3 regions of the Bradyrhizobium prioriisuperbiae genome follow, and region 2 is predicted to be linked to each of the others. Evidence: riboswitches for the same ligand, from Rfam matches in the RefSeq annotation. Region 2 holds a riboswitch; each other region holds the start of a gene.
The links. Region 2 has a riboswitch for cobalamin ahead of RS897_RS14005 (TonB-dependent receptor). Riboswitches for the same ligand answer to the same signal wherever they lie in the genome.

Region 1 (5,646 bases), 3.2 Mb from region 2:
GCTCGTGCCCGACAGCGCGGTCTCGAAGCTGTTTGCCGGATTGCGGTAGTCGGTGCGGTTGATGGTTGGCTGATCGAAGTTCACCCCGCTGATCACCGTGAGCTGATCGGACAGCGTCAGCCGGTCCTCTGCGAACACCGAATACTGGTTAGTGACGGAACGGAAGCCGAGAGCGGTTGGGCTGGTGGTGTCGAAGAATGATCCTGGATTGAAACTATAGAGATCGACCGACGACGCACCGGCATAGGGCGAGTTGTTGGTGTGAGTGAAGGCAATCCGGTTGACGTCGAAGCCGACCACGGTTTCGTTCTTGAAGCCGAACAGGTGGCCGCGGATGGTGGCATCCATTCGGTTGCCGACCTGGGTCTGATCGTGCAGGATCTCGATATAGTCACTGCGATCGATCTTCCCGGTGGCTGGATTGAATGAATAAGATTCGATATCGCGCCAGTGCCGGCGGGTGGTCAGGGTGTACATCGTGTTGCGCACCGTGACGCTGTCGTTGACATCCCACTCGGTCTTGAACTGGGTCCAGTTGTCCTGATAGCGGATGCGGCTGTCGAGTGCATTGTAGTTCTTGAACCGTAGTGAGTCGTCCAACGTGCCGTTGATCAGCGGCGCACCGAAATAGCGCGACGGCCTGCGGTCGGCGTAGTCGTTGGAGAAGGTGAAGGCGAGGTTGTCCGCCGCCTGCAGCCGCACCGCGGCGGAGATCGCGAGGTTCGAGGTCTTGTCGCGGTCGACCCAGCCGTCGGACATATTGCCGGTGGCGGCCAGGCGATAGCTGACGTTGGGGCTGATCGGGCCGCCGCTGTCCACCGACAGTCGCCGCGTCAGATTGGTGTCCAGCGACAGCTCGGCTTCGTTGCGCTGGACATCGAGCGGCTTCTTCGGGACCACGTTGATGACGCCGCCGATCGCGCCCTGGCCATACAGCACCGACGCCGGGCCGCGCAGCACGTCGATGCGTTCTGCCGACCAGGTGTCGTATGGGAAGGTGATGGTGCCGGCCCCCGGATAGAAACGGGTGCCGTCATAAAGCGTCATCACCGAGTTGGCGCCCGAGAAGCCGCGAGAAGTGAAGGAGATACCGCCGTTACCCGGCTGCGGAGTCGCAGTAATGCCGGTGGCGTTCTGGGTCACCGCGTCGAGTACGTTGTGCTGGCCTCGCTCGCTGATGGTCTGCGCGCTGATACTCTCGACGCTGGCCGGCGTTTGCAGTGGCGTCAGGTTGAGCCGGCTGCCAGTCGCGGTGCGTTGCGTCAGGTCGAGCGCCGGCTTGGCCGCGGCTGCTTGTAGTGACGTCGTGGGGGGAGAGGTGCCGCCGGCTGAACGGGCCGCCTGCCGCGAAGCGACGGCAGCGGCACGCCCGCGTGTGTTGCTGGCCCGCGCCGGCTTGTTGCGGGCGGCGGGTGCCGGAGAGATCTCGATCGGGTCGAGCGAGCCGGGCCGCGTGGCGGTCTGACTCCGGCCGTCTGATGGCATCAGCATGGAAGATAAGGTGAGGGAGCACAGCAGGCCGGCGCTTCGTCTCAGCGCGGCATAGGAACGCGGGATCATCAGGCAACTCGCGGTTACGTGGCACGTCACCGCGAACGCAGTCTCCCCGTCACCTTTCCGGCAACGGTTCGGCTCCCACCAGGACGCCCCCGCCCGATGTGCTCGCGTGTGACCACGACTGACGGCAGGTCTCCTGGCTCACGGGTCATTCGCTTTCGTCGCCTTCCCGAGCTTTTGCGGCCCAGTGGCATGTGACGATGGCTCGCCGTTTACAGTTGCGGGGACAGCTGCGGCATGAGGCCCGATATCAGGTCAGGCCCGCACCGCATTCCCATTTGATCCCCGAAGGGAACCGTCAAAATGACGATAGGTGGTCACTACCCGAGCGTCAACACGCTGAAAGTGTCATACACGGTTCGGTCGTGCGGGTTCGTTATGCCGCGGGAATTGTGACAGACGCCGGTGCTGAAAAGTATCGATAGGCCACGCTGGTTACGCTGCCGAGCAGGCTCCAGAACAGCAGGCTGGTGACCGTGGCGGCAACGACGAAGCGATGCGACAGGGTTTCCGGCACGATGCTGTGGGCATTCTCAACCTGTGGCGCGCCGATCGCATGCGGTAGGATCAGGAGCGCGATGCCGAGCACTGCGGCCCACGGCGCGCGCCGGAGAAACAGCAGGCCCAGTCCGCCGGCCGTTGCCGCCGCCGTCCCGACCCACCAGATCTGGCGCGCCAACAGCGGAGCCACCGGCATGCCCGGAAGTTCGGGCGGCAGGCCAAGACCGGGCGCGATCGTGAACACGGCAAAGCCGCTGAGCCCCCACAGCAAACCTTCATGCCATGTCACGACAAGGCCGCGCAGTGCGAAAACTCCCGCCAAAAGCAGCGCGAAACCGATCGCGGTCAGGATGTTGGCCGCGGCGGTATAGGAGTTGCGCTCCCAGCCGTTGCGCGGCTCCCACGCCTCAGTATGGTCGTGGCCGGCATGGTCGTGGTCGGCATGTCCGACAGTGACGGCTGGTTTGTTGGCGGAGGCCGCCGGCTTTTCCGCGGTCTTCTCGTAGGTTTCGCCCCTCAGGATCAGCGGCACGGTGCCGAACTGCTGCACCACCGTGATCAGCGCGCCGACAATGAACCCGGCGACCATGGCCGAAAAGACGATTGAACGAAAAATCACGTGACTGACTTAGTGGCAGGGGAAGGCGTTGGAATGCCGGACGTCATGGGCCGCGTTGTGCACCACGTCGATGTGGGAAAAGCCCACCATGCCGATCACGAACAGGCCGAGCGCCATCGCCATCACGGCCTGCAGCACCACGCTGGCGTCCTTGGTGGCAACGGGCAGGTGAGCGGTCTGGGATTGCTGCATGTCGGGCTCCTCAATTCACGGCACCGTTCTAATCGATGCCGGGCGTGCTCGCGACGATTATTTTTTCAGGGCACGTGCCACATCGCGGCTGGTGAGATGGAAGTTGACGCCTTCGGCCAGGTTCTTGCGGCTGATCTTGGCGGAGGCCGCGGCCTGAAACGCGGGCTCATGAGTCCTGAAATAAGCCAGGCAGTCGTTCGGTGCGGGGAGCGACCGCAGCAGGGTGCGGAAGGCATGCCGATGCACCATGCAGAAGCCATGCTGGCCGTCGGTCTCAAACATCAGGGCATCGATATCGTCGCGCCAGGTCGCCATTCGCACGCCAGAGTGAAATCGCCGGAGATCGTCATCGACCTCTGCGACAGGGCGGTCGCCAGATCAAGTCACCGACATCGCGCCGGGACATCGGAACCAGACCCGGCAAGGGGGTGATCCAGGTTGCCGGCGGGACAAGCCGCGATCTTGACATATATATAAAGTGAGGCATATCATTCGAATTCTGAGTTCGGAATTCCGAATTCAAAAATGGTGGCCCATGTTTCCGCTGGATCAAGCCCCGAACCTGATCGAACAGGTCTACGCCCGGATTCTCGAAGGGATTTCCGACCACACCCTGCCGCCGGGCCGGCGCATCCGGCAGAGCGAACTCGCCGAGCAACTCGGGGTGTCGCGTCAGCCGGTCAGCCACGCGCTGCATCTGCTGCATCGCCAGGGGCTGGTGGCTGAAAGCGGCCGCAAGGGCTTTGAAGTCACCCGACTCGATCCCGTCCGCATCCGCCAGCTTTATGAAGTGCGCGGCGCCATCGATGGCCTTGCCGCGCGGTTGGCGGCCGAGCGCGTGAAGGCGGACGACGCCGATTGCACCGAACTCGATCGGGCGTTGAAAGCCGGGCGCGAGATCGACGCATCCACGTCGCTGTCGACGCTGATCACGCGGGATGTCGATTTCCATCGCGCCATCTATCGGCTGTCCGGCAACCCGGCGATTGAGGAAACGGTGTCGCCGCAATGGCCGCACATGCGCCGCTCGATGGCCACCGTGCTGGCCGAACTCGATTATCGTGCCAGCGCCTGGCACGAGCACGAGACCATTGCCGCGCGGATCTTTGCCGGCGATGCGGACGCCGCCGAGAGCGCCGCGAGAGGCCATGCCCTCACCGCCGGACGTGCCACCGAACAACGCCTGACCCCGATCCGGACGTGACCGCTTCTGCACGACAAGACTGCCAAATAAAATCGACCAAGAACATCAGGAGGACGCCCCCATGAAACTGACCCAGCAGCAGATCGAGACGTTCCACACCGAAGGCTGGCTGTTCCTGCCCGAGCTCTTCAACCCTGAGGAAGTCGATCTGCTTCGCCGCGAGGCGCTTGCGATCTATGACCAGCATCGCCCGGAAGTCTGGCGCGAGAAAACCGGCGCGCCGCGCACGGCGTTTGCCGCGCATACCTATAACGAAGCCTTCCGGTTGCTCGGTGCGCATCCCCGGCTGATCGGACCGGTGGAGCAGATTTTCGGCGAACAACTCTATATGCATCAGTACAAGATCAACGCCAAATCCGCCTTTACTGGTGAGGTCTGGCAGTGGCACCAGGACTACGGCACCTGGAAACGCGATGATGGCATGCCGGAGCCGCGGGCGATGAACATCTCGGTGTTCCTGGACGAAGTGATGCCGATCAACGGCCCACTGCTGCTGGTGCCGTGCAGCCAGACCGCGGGCGACTTGAAAGCCTCGCACGATATCGCGACCACGTCGTATCCGTTGTGGACGCTTGACGATGAGACGGTGACGCGGCTGGTCAAGGAAGGCGGTATCGTGGCGCCGACCGGCAAGCCGGGCGGCGTGCTGATGTTCCACGGCAATCTGGTGCACGGCTCGGCCGGCAACATCACGCCTTATCCGCGCAAGATCGTCTATCTGACGCTGAATGCGGTGTCGAACCACATCCGCACGCCGACGCGGCCGGAGTTCATCGCGCACCAGGATTTCGCGCCGATCAGGCCGGTGGACGACGATGCATTGTTGCGGCTTGCGCGCAGTCCCCGCCAGGCCGCAGAATAAGCGTCGCACAGAGAAACGACGCACAACATGAATCTGCATCAACTGTTGAGCAAGCGCCATGCGGCGGGCAAGCCCGTTCGCGTGGCGCTGATCGGAGCCGGCAAATTCGGCTCCATGTTCCTCTCGCAAGTGCCGCACACGCCGGGGCTCGAGGTATCCGTGATCGTCGATCTCGATCCGGAGCGCGCGCGCGAGGCCTGCCGCACTGTCGGCTGGGATGCCGCGCGCATCTCGGCGACCACCTTTACCGACGATGGCGCAGCCGCGATCAAAAGCGACGCCGTAGAAGTGGTGGTGGAAGCCACCGGCAATCCCGCGGTTGGCATCCGCCACGCCCGTGCGGCGATCGCCGCCGGCAAGCATATCGTCATGGTCAATGTCGAGGCCGACGTCCTCGCTGGCCCGTTGCTCGCCGACGAAGCGCGCCGTGCCGGCGTGGTCTATTCGCTGGCCTATGGCGACCAGCCGGCGCTGACCGCCGAAATGGTGGACTGGGCGCGCGCCACCGGCTTCCGCGTCGTCGCCGCCGGCAAAGGCACCAAGTACCTGCCGATCTATCACAACGTCACGCCCGCCGAGGTCTGGAAACACTACGGCCTGACCGCGGGTGAGGCACAATCCGCCGGCATGAACCCGCAGATGTTCAATTCCTTTCTCGACGGCACCAAGTCGGCCATCGAGATGGCGGCGATTGCCAACGCGACCGGTCTT
Region 2 (5,646 bases):
ACATTGGGGGTGCGGAATGCGCTGGCGGCGCGACCGAAGACCGAGAAGGTTTCATTGAAGCGATGCTCCAGGCCGATATGCAGGGCGTGATTGGTTTCACTGTCATCGAGCGGCGCGGCCTGCGTTTCGCCGAAGTAGTTCGGGGCGGCCGGATCGAGGCGGTCTCTTGCCGTGACGCTGGTGCGCTGAACGCGGCCGCCGTAGGAGATGTCGGTCGACGACAGAATTCCCACCGTTTGCTGCCAGTAGGCGGCGAGGGTCTGTTGCGACAGGTCATAGACGTGAACGGGTGGAGCGCCCTTGAACGCGGGCCGGTCGGAGTGGTAGGTCGCGTCGTAATAATCGATGCCGGTGAGGATATTCGAGGGTAATCCGAAAATTGGATTCTTGATGCTCAGCCGGGGCGTGATCGACCATGTGGTGAGTGTGGAATCGACGTAACTGAAGTTGAAGCTTTGCAGCGGAACATTGCCGAAAAAGCCGGCCTGCTGTTGCTTGTTGCGAACCCCGCCGTCGACGATCAACTCGCCGCCGTCCCAAAGTGTCTTGGTGAAGCCTGTCGTGGCGTTGGCACCCTGCTTGTCGCCATAGTCGAACGGCGTATTTGTACCCCTGCGGTTGGTGAGAAGCTGATTAAGTCCGATGGATGGATCGACCGTTCTCGGCCCGGGGAATCCTAAATGCTGCTTGTCGCCGGACAGTGTCAGGAAGGTGGTGAAATCCGGTGTGGCATAGCGGACGTCTCCGATGCCGTTGACCTGATTGCTGGCGTTGTTCGCCCGGTAGCCGTCAGATGTGAACATGCTCCCGTACACCGATGACGACCATGGGCCTTGGGTGACAGCGGCGGACAGCGAGCCGATACGCTGGTTGAAGGAGCCCGTGCCGCCTTCGATCCGCATCGCAACAGGCGGACCGGCCTTGACCTTGGTAACGATGTTGATGACGCCACCGACCGCGTTGTCGCCGTAGAGCACCGCGCCGCTGTTGCCGCGGGTGATTTCGATCCGCTCGATAGAGTCGCGCGGAATGGTCGACAGGTCGACGCCGGCCTGATCGAGGTCATTCACGCGGCGGCCATTGATCAGCACGAGGGTGTTGGCGGTGGCGACAGCACCAAATCCCCGCAGGTCAATGGAGGTGCCGACGCCGTTGGCGCCTCCATACAAGGTCTGGACCTGCACGCCGGGCACCTGCGCGATGATGTCCGGCACGGATTGAGCGGGTGAGCGGGCGATATCGTCGGCCGTGATTACGGATGTTGATGCCCCGACAATGCCGTTCGACAGCCGGCTCGCGGTCACGGTGATGGGCGCCAACTCCTGGATCTGCTGCGCCTGCGCGACCGGTCCATTCAAAACGATTGGCGCGACAAGGCAGCTCGACGCCAGCAATTGGCGCCAACGAGAATGAAGTACGGTGAACATGATACGCAACCTCGGTTGACGTCAGTGGCACGTCACAGCAACCGAAGGGCCGCACTCGGGGGGGACTCCCCTCATAAAGCCAAATGTCTGTACTCCCCGACCGACATCGTCGCGTGTGACCACTTCTGACGGCAGGTCTCCTGGCTCGCGGGTCAACGCCTGCTATCGCCTTCCCGGGACGAGTATCCCAGTGGCTGAAGATAGAAGGCTCGTCGCTTACAGTTGCGGGGGCAGCTGCGGCATCGGAAAACTCCTCACCGCATTCCCTTTTGATCCCGATTGGGAACCGTCAACGCAACGTTAGGATTTGGCCGGCTTTGGCGTCAATAGCGGCAGCGGGAAGGAGTAGTCGTGGCGACAGAGTGTTGCGCGTTTGTCTCAGAACGCAACGGTCGCGGACGCGCAGTTAACTTCTGGAACGGCATCGGAACGAAAGCAGCCCGAATCGGCCGAATCGCCGGTTACGACGATGTCGCATGCTCGATCTAGCGAGTGAGCATGTATCAGACACAAGATGGCGCCTCGACAATACTGGGATGGGCGTGCTTGGGCCCGCAAACGTTAATTGTGCTGGCTTGCGAGGTGCGGGCTCAACGGAAGATCGCTGCTGCGACCGGACACGTGGTGCAGTGATCGCATAGCCGATGCCATAGGCCTGTCCCGGAACGCAACGCGTGATCGTCGCGCCATTAACATAGAGAACGGTCCTGGAACGAAGCGGGCCCGAATCGGCCGAATCGCTTTTGGTGACCATATAGCGTGCTCGATCTAGCGAGCGAACAGCGTGCCAGACACAAGATGCGTTTCGACGAAGATTGGAATGAGCGTGTTTGCGGCTGCAAAACGTTAATTGGACTTGCCTACGAGGTGCGGGCTCAAGGGAAGAGATCGCAACGGTGACCGGGCGTGTGTTGCGCGGTCCTCGCGTCGCCGATGACCAGAAGGCTTGTGCCAGAACGCAACGGGCGAACGTCACGCCATTAATAGAGAGAACGGCACCGGAACGAAGGGAGCTCGAATCGGCCGAATCACTGTGGGCTCGATTCTACGTATGCTTGATCTAGCGATGAACCGTTTTCGCGGCACAAGATCAAGCGAGCCCGCGGTGCGAGACGATGGACTCGCGGCGGGCAAACGTTAACGCGTTTCGCGGAAGACGGCGTTAGTCCTTCAACGGCAACTTCCGCGTCGTCTTCAGGCAATCGAGCACGATCGACGAGCGCACATGCGCCACGCTTTCGTGGGGCATCAGCACGTTGTTGACGATGTCGGACAGGCTCTTGAGATCGCGCAGCGCGATCTTCAGCAGATAGTCGGCGTCACCGGTGAGCGCATAGGCCTCTTGGATGGCGTCCACCCGTCGCACCAAGTCGCGAAAACGTTTGGCATTGTTGGGCGAGTGGGTCGCCAGCGTGATGTGCACCACCGCGATGACGTTGAAGCCCAGCGCCTCGCTGGAGAGATCGGCATGGTAGCCCTGGATGATCTTGTCCTCCTCCAGCCGGGTGCGGCGGCGGGAGCATTGCGAGGCCGACAGTCCGGCGATATCGGCAAGCTCCTGGTTGGTCAGGCGGCCGTCCTCCTGCAGGGCGGCAAGGATCTTCAGATCGAAAGCATCGACCGCGGTTGCGGATGTCAAACTCATGCATGAAATCCAGACTTAGCGCACGAATCGTGCGTATTTTTGGGAAACCCACCTCATTATGCATGAACATTGCGCCAAAAATCAGGGATGATGCAGGAAGCAATCAGGGAGAATTTCCATGGGTCCGTTTCCGCACGATGCGCCCCCCGCCGTCATTTCAGAGCACAATCCGATGGGCACCGACGGCTTCGAGTTCGTCGAATATGCCCATCCGGATCCCGTGCAGCTTCATGCCCTGTTCCGCCTGATGGGTTTCACGCCGGTCGCCCGGCACAAGACCAAGGCGATCACGGTCTATCGCCAGGGCGATGTCAATTATCTGGTCAACGAGCAGCCGGGCACTCACGGTCACGGTTTTGTTGCGGCGCACGGTCCCTGCGCGCCGTCGATGGCATTTCGGGTGGTCGATGCGCGTCAAGCCTATGAGCGGGCAATCTCGCTGGGCGCAGAGCCTGCTGATCTGTCGCCTGCGCAGAAGGCGCTCGACGTGCCCGCGATCAAGGGCATCGGTGGCAGCCTGCTGTATTTCGTCGATCGTTACGGCGCCAAGGGCTCTGCCTACGACCAGGAGTACGACTGGCTGGGCGCGGCGAACCCGCGGCCCGAAGGCGCCGGGCTGTTCTATCTCGATCATCTCACCCACAACGTGCATCGCGGCCGCATGGATGTGTGGACCGGCTTCTATGAGAAGCTGTTCAACTTCCGCCAGATCCGCTTCTTCGACATCGAGGGCCGGGCGTCGGGCCTGTTCTCGCGGGCGCTGACCAGCCCCGACGGCAAGATCCGGATTCCGATCAACGAGGACGCCGGCGACTCCGGCCAGATCGAGGAGTATCTGAACATCTATCACGGCGAAGGCATCCAGCACATCGCCTGCGGGGTGAAGGATATCTATCGCACCATCGAGCAATTGCGCGCCGATGGTCTGCCGTTCATGCCGGCGCCGCCCACAACCTATTTCGAACGCATCGACGAGCGGTTGCCCAAGCATGGCGAAGACGTGCTGCGGCTGCAAAAGAACGGCATCCTGATCGATGGCGAAGGCGTGGTCGATGGCGGCCACACCAAGGTGCTGCTGCAGATCTTCTCGGCGAATGCGATCGGCCCGATCTTCTTCGAATTCATCCAGCGCAAGGGCGACGATGGTTTCGGCGAAGGCAACTTCAAGGCCTTGTTCGAATCGATCGAGGAAGACCAGATCCGCCGCGGCGTGTTGTCGGTGGAGGGGAAGAGCGCGGCTTGAGGCGTCGCGAGGCCCATAGCCCGCATGAGCAACGCGATATGCGGGACCCCGATTGAGATCGTTCCCGGATGCCGCGCTTCGCGCTCATCCAGGCTACGGACGTCTCGCAACGTCACAGCTTCCGAAAGATCACGCTCAAATTATTCGCTGGCATTGCGACAACCTCCGGCGGTGAAAAGCCGTTTATTGCCGCCAGCGCGGCGACATCCTCCAGCACCCGCAAGCCCCACGCTGGATTACGGCTGCGCAGGCTCTGATCGAAGGCCTCGTTGCTGGGCGCGGTCGGCACGTCACTGCGACGATACGGGCCATAGAGATAGAGCGGGCCGCCGGTCGGTAGGATCGTGGCGGCGGCGCGTATCAGCCCTTCGGTTGAGCGCCAGGGCGAGATGTGGATCATGTTGATGCAGATGACGGCAGCTGCACTCTTGACCGGCCAGCTTGTTTCAGCGGCATCGAGCTGCAGTGGTCGTTCGATATTGTCCAGGCCAGCCTTAGCAACCCATGCCGCAATGCTGCGCAGCGCGGCGGCGTCGGGATCGGACGGCTGAAACGTCAGGTTCGGCAAGTGTTGGGCGAAGTGCGCCACATGCTCGCCGCTGCCACTGGCGATTTCGAGCACCGTGCCGCGTTCAGGCAGCACCGTGCGCAGCACATCAAGGATCGGGTCGCGATTGCGGAGTGTCGCTGATGCAAAAAGGCGGTCATCTGTCATGACCGCCAATCTGCAATTCCAGAAGTCGGAAGTCGAGGGGGCTATCCCGCCTCCGCCACCGCCCGCTGAGCCATCACCCTGATCAAATTGGCGCGATAGGTCGCGCTTCCGTGGAAGTCGTCCATCAGTCCGCTGGCCGATATTGCTACGTTGTCGATGGCGGCTGCCGACCAGTTCGCTTTCAAAGCGGCTTCGATCGCTGGCACTCGCATCACGCCCTCCTGCGATGCGCCGGTGGCCGCGACACGGACATCGCCGGCCTTGGTTTTCGCAACGAACACGCCGGTGAGCGCGAAGCGCGACGCCGGGTGGCGGAACTTGGAGTAGGCCGCCTTGGCCGGAATCGGGAAGGTTACGGCGGTGATGATCTCGCCGTCCTCGAGGGCCGTGGTGAACAGGCCCTTGAAGAAGTCGTCAGCCTTGATGCTGCGCTTGTTGGTCTTGACCGTGGCGTCGAGCGCCACCAGCGCGGCAGGGAAATCCGCGGCCGGATCGTTGTTGGCGATCGAGCCGCCGATGGTGCCGCGGTAACGCACCGCCGGGTCGCCGAGCACCGAAGTGAGGTGCGCGATGGCCGGGATGGTCTTGCTGACCGTCGCATCGGTCATGATGTCGT
Region 3 (5,646 bases), 2.8 Mb from region 2:
AGGCCGCGGGCGGACAGCGTGACTGAGGTCATGCAGTGGCTTGGTCATCGGGCCTGCCTGGGCGCATAGACCCAGCGACCGACCCGGCGGGTCGCCGAATTGCCAACAATCACCAGGGTTCTCATGTCGGCCATCTCCGGCCGGGCCTCGCGCAGCATCACCGTCTCAATTCGCTCCTCGGGCGTGCTGACCGCGCGCGCGAACATCACGAGACGATCGTCGCGCCCCGCCTCACCCAGAATCTCGAGCACGCGCCCAAATCCCTCGGGCCGGCTCACTGAGCGCGGATTGTAGAGCGCGATCGCAAAATCGGCCTCAACGGCAAGTCGCAGGCGCCTCTCGATCATCGGCCAGGGCTTGAGATTGTCCGAGAGATTGATGGCACAAAAATCATGGCCGAGCGGCGCGCCGATGCGCGCGGCCGCGGCCAGCATCGCGGTCACGCCGGGCAGCACCCGAATGGGAAGCCCTTGCCATTGCGGCGATGCTTCCAGCGCTTCGAACACGGCCGAGGCCATTGCGAATACGCCGGGATCGCCTGAAGACACCACGACGACACGGCGTCCTTCCGATGCCAGCCGCAAGGCCTCGCCTGCGCGCAACAACTCCACCCGGTTATCGGACGCATGCAGCGTAAGCCCGGCACGGACCGGCACGCGCGCGACATAGGGCGCGTAGCCCACGATGTCGGTCGCATCCGCGAGTGCAGCGGATACTTCCGGCGTGACCAGCGCCAGATCGCCCGGTCCAAGTCCCGCGATGGTCAATGTGCCCGTCATTCGACGGAGTCCGTCCGCCGCCCCTGCCCGTGCACAAGCACAATCGCGAAATAGGGACACTCGGTGTTCTCGACATCTTCCAGCCGCGCAATACGCTCGCCCGGCATGGTGCCGCGTTCGATCAGCCAGGCCTGGCCGAGGCGGCCGGCCGCCGCAAGCCCGCGGCGGATCTTCATCAGATTGCGCCCGGTTTTCATGATGACAAGCGCATCGGAGTTGCGCACGCGCCGAGCGAATTCGTCCTCCGGAAGCGTGCCCATCAGCACGGTCAAAACATCATCGCCGAGCGCAATCGGCAAACCGACCGCATTCCAGCAGCCGGCCATGCCGGGAATGCCTGCGATGACCTCGATCTCGACGCGCCCCTGCAGACGGCTATGCAGGTGCATGAACGATCCATAAAAATAGGGATCACCCTCGCAGAGCACGACAACATCGACGGTGCGTGCAAGCTGCGCAAGGCGCTCCGCCCACGCGTCGTAAAAGCCGGCCAGAAGATGGACATAGTCCGGACTGTCGAAGGCGACCTCGGTCGTGACCGGATATTCCATCGGATACTCGCGGACATCCTCGGCCAGCATGCCATCGACGATGCGCCGGGCCACGCCGGGACGGCCCCGCTTCCTGAAATAAGCAACATGCCTGGCCGCGCGGACCTCCCGGTCGGCGCGCACACTCATCAAATCCGGATCGCCGGGCCCGAGACCACAGCAGATGATACGTCCCACAGCTATTCGCTCCAGCTCGCCAGGGCATTCACGGCGGCAACGGTGATCGCCGAGCCCCCAAGGCGGCCCTCCACCGTGAGGGCCGGCACCGGTGGGTTGGCCATCAAAGCCGCCTTGGACTCGGCTGCGCCGACAAAGCCGACCGGACAACCGATGATCGCCGCAGGTCTTGGAGAAGCGCGATCTTCCAGCATGTTGAGAAGGTGAAACAACGCCGTCGGCGCATTGCCGATGGCGACCACAGCCCCATCCAGATGCGGCCGCCACAGCTCCAGCGCGGCCGCGGAGCGGGTGTTACCCATGGATAACGCAAGCGCGGGAACAGCGGGATCACTGAGCGTACAGATGACGGCATTGCCGGCTGGCAGGCGCGACCGCGTGATTCCTTCCGACACCATGCGCGCATCGCACAGAACAGGCGCCCCCTTCTGCAGGGCCGCCCGCGCGATGCGCGCCATATCGACCGTGAATCGGATCTGCGCTTCGAGCCCCACCATGCCCGCAGCATGGATCATGCGCACAACGACCGGCTCCTCGTCCTGCGAAAAACGGGTGAGGTCCGCTTCCGCCCGGATCGTTGCGAAGGATTGGCGATAGATCGCGGCACCATCGGTCTCGTAGGTGTGTGGCATCAGTGCCCTCCCACAAGCGCAGAGGGGTTCGCGACCATGCCGGCACAGCTCAGTCCACGCAGGACGGGGATATCCCGCGTCGAGCCACCGCGGACGAGATCGAATCCGGAGCTGGTGGCAACCAGTGTAATCGCAGCCGGAGCGGATTGAGCGCACCCCTTCACACAACCGGACACGTGGAGCCGGGCATCGGCAGGAAGATGCGGGGCAAGCGCCGCCGCAAGTGTGCGCGTGTCGGCATGCGCATCCCGGCAGGCGGGCGCACCGCTGCAGGCGACAACGCGCAGCATCGGATTGTCAGGGTTTGTGATGAGACTTTTGTTTTCCGGCATCTCGCGCAGCCCCTCCGCAAGGATCATGCGCCAAGGCGTCAGCCGCAGACCTTGTGCGTGCCCGGCAAGATCACCGAGGAGGTCGCAAGTGAGCTGCCCAAACGCCACGCCGACCATCGCGCCATACGCAGAGAGTCCGGGCTGCGGCACCTCCAGCACGCGAGCGGGCCTGGCATGGCCATGAAGAGCTTCAGGGAGTGTTGCACCAGCCGCGATATGCGCAGCCATCCGCCCTCGCCCGTCCCGGGCACCGCCCGAATCAACGAACCAGTCAGCCAGCGCGAGCGCAACCTTCACGGCCTCTGCGCGCGTGACGGGACGACCCGTCTGCAGGCCATCGGCGCGGACCAGGAGCCCACCCGCAATGTCGCGCTCGAAACGGATGTCGGCAGATGCGCCGGCCAGCACGCAGGTCGCCGCGCAATCGATGGCAAATCCAAACTTGGCCGGCAGGCTGAGCGACCCCAGCGCAAGTTCCTGCTCAAGCTCCGTGGCCAGAGACCAGGTCTCATCGCCAGAGTCCCAGAACGGCGTCACCAGGATGTTGCGCCGCGTCTCCGATTCCGGATCCGGGTCGATCAGGCGCAAACGAGAGAGCTCCTCGATCAGAGACCCGTAGCCTTCATCGCTGACGCCCCTGATCTGAAGGTTAGCCCTGGCAGTCAGATCAATCAGGCCATTGCCATATCGTTTTGCGAGTGCCGCAAGTCCAGCCGCCTGCTGTGCATCGATCCGCCCACCGTGCGGCCGGACGCGAACCACGAGTCCATCGCCCGATCGCATCGGCCGCAAGGCGCCGGGGCACCAGCCCTTGATCGCAACGGCACTCACGCAACCTCACTCAACATGGCTGTAACCGACTTGGACCGCATCCTCCGGACGCAGACGCGCACGCGCCGTGGTCTTGATGTCTCTTGGTCTACCACCGGCGCGGCATGGCGCACAGACGGGGAGTGTAACGGTCATCGCCCTTCTCGCAGTTTGGCGGAGACAATGAGGCAGACGAACCGTGATTGAGGGTCGGTCCCCCGTTGCGGAACCACCCCGCCCGCCGGTTTCAATTCCTGTGCTGGCAGGTCTCCCGGCTTGCAGAGTGGGATTTTGCCCTTGATGCCCGCCTTTCCAACCCAACACGGATCAGTGGCTTTGGCATCTCTCCGGTCACGGTCGCGGGGGCGGCTGCGATTCGGGCCAAATTCGAGGCCCTGTCGCATTCCCTCTTCGCCTGTCGCAGGACAGGAACCAGCGTGAACACCATCAGCAGCGGCCGGACAACTTGTCAAGCGAGGGGCTCGTTGCTTCAGGAGGCTTTCGACCAGCTTCATGTCTTCGTCTCGACGCATGGTCCATGAGCCAGGCGTGAAACCGTCGGGAGAACCAGGGAAGATGGCGGACAATTTCGACTCTGCACGGCCAGGCAATTCGCGCCCTCACACAAGCCGCCCGACGCGGCTTGTTAATTCGCGCGCATCAACAATGCGGATATTCCCGATCGACGAATGGGCGATATCACCCTAACTGCCGGTGGCGAACCGGGAGATCGGACATCACGCTGCGATCTCCCCTTGCGAGATCAGATGTCGGAAATTCAGCCATTCAAGTGGCGCGACAAACGAACGAATATGAATCGACGCCGTCGAAAATCCGTGGCTATCGGGTGGCTATTGCAGCGGGAGAGGTCTGCGCCAGCAAAACCTACCGCACATCTAATAATTGATTTTATTGAAGAAACTAGTGCCGGCTGAGGGGATTGAACCCCCGACCTTCGGTTTACAAAACCGCTGCTCTACCGCTGAGCTAAGCCGGCGCCGCCGAACAGCTAGCAGCGTCTCCCGCGAGGGACAAGACCCAGCTGCGGGTGGAGACAACACCCGAAAATCGCCCGGATTGAGAGGCCGCTCCACAAAGTTTATTGATTTTGCATCGAAAACCACAACCGGTTTGGGAAACATCGCGCCCCACGCACATCCAAACGTGGCAAACCTCAGGCTCCCCGCCCCGGAGCCCAAAAAAGGAGCTGCCGTGTTCAAGGTCAAACCGATCCAGCGCCTAGCGCTCGCCGTCGTCCTGTTGACGTTTGCGAGTGTCCTTTCGGCTCACGCCGCAGGCACGCCGGAGCAGCGCCGCGCCTGCCGTGCCGATGCCTTCCGGTTGTGCCGCGACGCCATTCCAAATGTCAGCCGGGTCACCGCTTGCATGGAAAAGAATATCAAGAGGCTCAGCCCGCTATGCCGCGCGCAGTTCAGATAGGCATCAGGACGCTTTGGAACGGGCTTCGCGGCCGTGGTTGCCGGAGAATTATTGCCGGCGAGAACTAGCCGACAAATGCAAGAAGCAGCACCGCGTTCACCGAAATTGCGGTGACCAATGCTACCACGAGCGTCGCCTGCAGCGCCGCCCCGTCGCATGTCGATCTGAGAATCGCATATGACATGCGATAATCTGACTCCGGAGCCGGCAAAGAGTCCCGCGATTTATTTGTCGGTACGCCTCTTGCCGAAACGCCGCAACCGAGTCCGTCTGCCGATTCTTGCTGGCGTGCATGAGCCTCAAATGCCGACTTGAATGACGGGCCTTAAATACCGGGCCTTAAAATACGAAGGCTCCGGAAACCCGGAGCCTGTTTTCGTCCTAAACTTTATCACGCGCTCAGGCGGCCGGAACGCGTCCTTCTTCCACGGCCTCCGAGATCAGATCGCCGGCATCGGTGACGCCCGCCGCCGCGCTCCTGACGATCCGCTCGGCCATTTTGGCCTTGGTCGCCGGCGTGCGATTTTCTTGGGAAATCCGTTTCACTGCCTCGTCCAACACCGCCCTCAGCGTCGAGACGAACTCAGAGTCGAACTCGTTGTGGGAACTTCGTGTCATTGCACTCTCCGTATCGAATGGTGCGCGACAAGTGACCGAACAACGTGACCAATGTGAGTCCGGCAGATTAAATCCCTGTGACCATTCGACACCATCCCGTCATCGCGTGCAGCAGCATGGACTGCGCTTGCTGCATGGCTTCAAATCGTCACTGAGATGGTTTGCGGCGCTCGCGCGGCAACGCAACGACGTGCAGAACCGACATGCGGAACGAACCCCACTGAATTCAATGATTTTTCGTGGGGCACAATCCTGTTCACTGTTTCGCGAAATCAAGACGGCCAACTTGCGCCGCAATCAATTCCCC

Region 1: linked by a shared signal. The riboswitch ahead of RS897_RS40950 (TonB-dependent receptor) and the one ahead of RS897_RS14005 (TonB-dependent receptor) in region 2 are both predicted to bind cobalamin.
Region 3: linked by a shared signal. The riboswitch ahead of cobG (precorrin-3B synthase) and the one ahead of RS897_RS14005 (TonB-dependent receptor) in region 2 are both predicted to bind cobalamin.

The regions. Positions count from the first base shown of each region.
Region 1 is NZ_CP135921.1:8,814,518-8,820,163, reverse strand. It holds gene RS897_RS40950 (TonB-dependent receptor) at 1-1,560, opposite strand, end outside; cobalamin riboswitch at 1,667-1,872, opposite strand; gene RS897_RS40945 (CbtA family protein) at 1,934-2,677, opposite strand; gene RS897_RS40940 (CbtB domain-containing protein) at 2,687-2,869, opposite strand; gene RS897_RS40935 (hypothetical protein) at 2,927-3,184, opposite strand; gene RS897_RS40930 (GntR family transcriptional regulator) at 3,405-4,073, shown strand; gene RS897_RS40925 (phytanoyl-CoA dioxygenase family protein) at 4,135-4,935, shown strand; gene RS897_RS40920 (NAD(P)H-dependent oxidoreductase) at 4,963-5,646, shown strand, end outside.
Region 2 is NZ_CP135921.1:2,973,625-2,979,270, forward strand. It holds gene RS897_RS14005 (TonB-dependent receptor) at 1-1,427, opposite strand, end outside; cobalamin riboswitch at 1,541-1,733, opposite strand; gene RS897_RS14010 (Lrp/AsnC family transcriptional regulator) at 2,590-3,072, opposite strand; gene hppD (4-hydroxyphenylpyruvate dioxygenase) at 3,191-4,315, shown strand; gene RS897_RS14020 (DUF938 domain-containing protein) at 4,428-5,030, opposite strand; gene RS897_RS14025 (FAD binding domain-containing protein) at 5,072-5,646, opposite strand, start outside.
Region 3 is NZ_CP135921.1:5,736,580-5,742,225, reverse strand. It holds gene RS897_RS27180 (cobalt-precorrin-6A reductase) at 1-69, shown strand, start outside; gene cobJ (precorrin-3B C(17)-methyltransferase) at 45-779, opposite strand; gene RS897_RS27170 (precorrin-2 C(20)-methyltransferase) at 776-1,507, opposite strand; gene RS897_RS27165 (precorrin-8X methylmutase) at 1,510-2,139, opposite strand; gene cobG (precorrin-3B synthase) at 2,139-3,302, opposite strand; cobalamin riboswitch at 3,526-3,733, opposite strand; tRNA gene RS897_RS27155 (tRNA-Thr) at 4,207-4,278, opposite strand; gene RS897_RS27150 (hypothetical protein) at 5,121-5,339, opposite strand.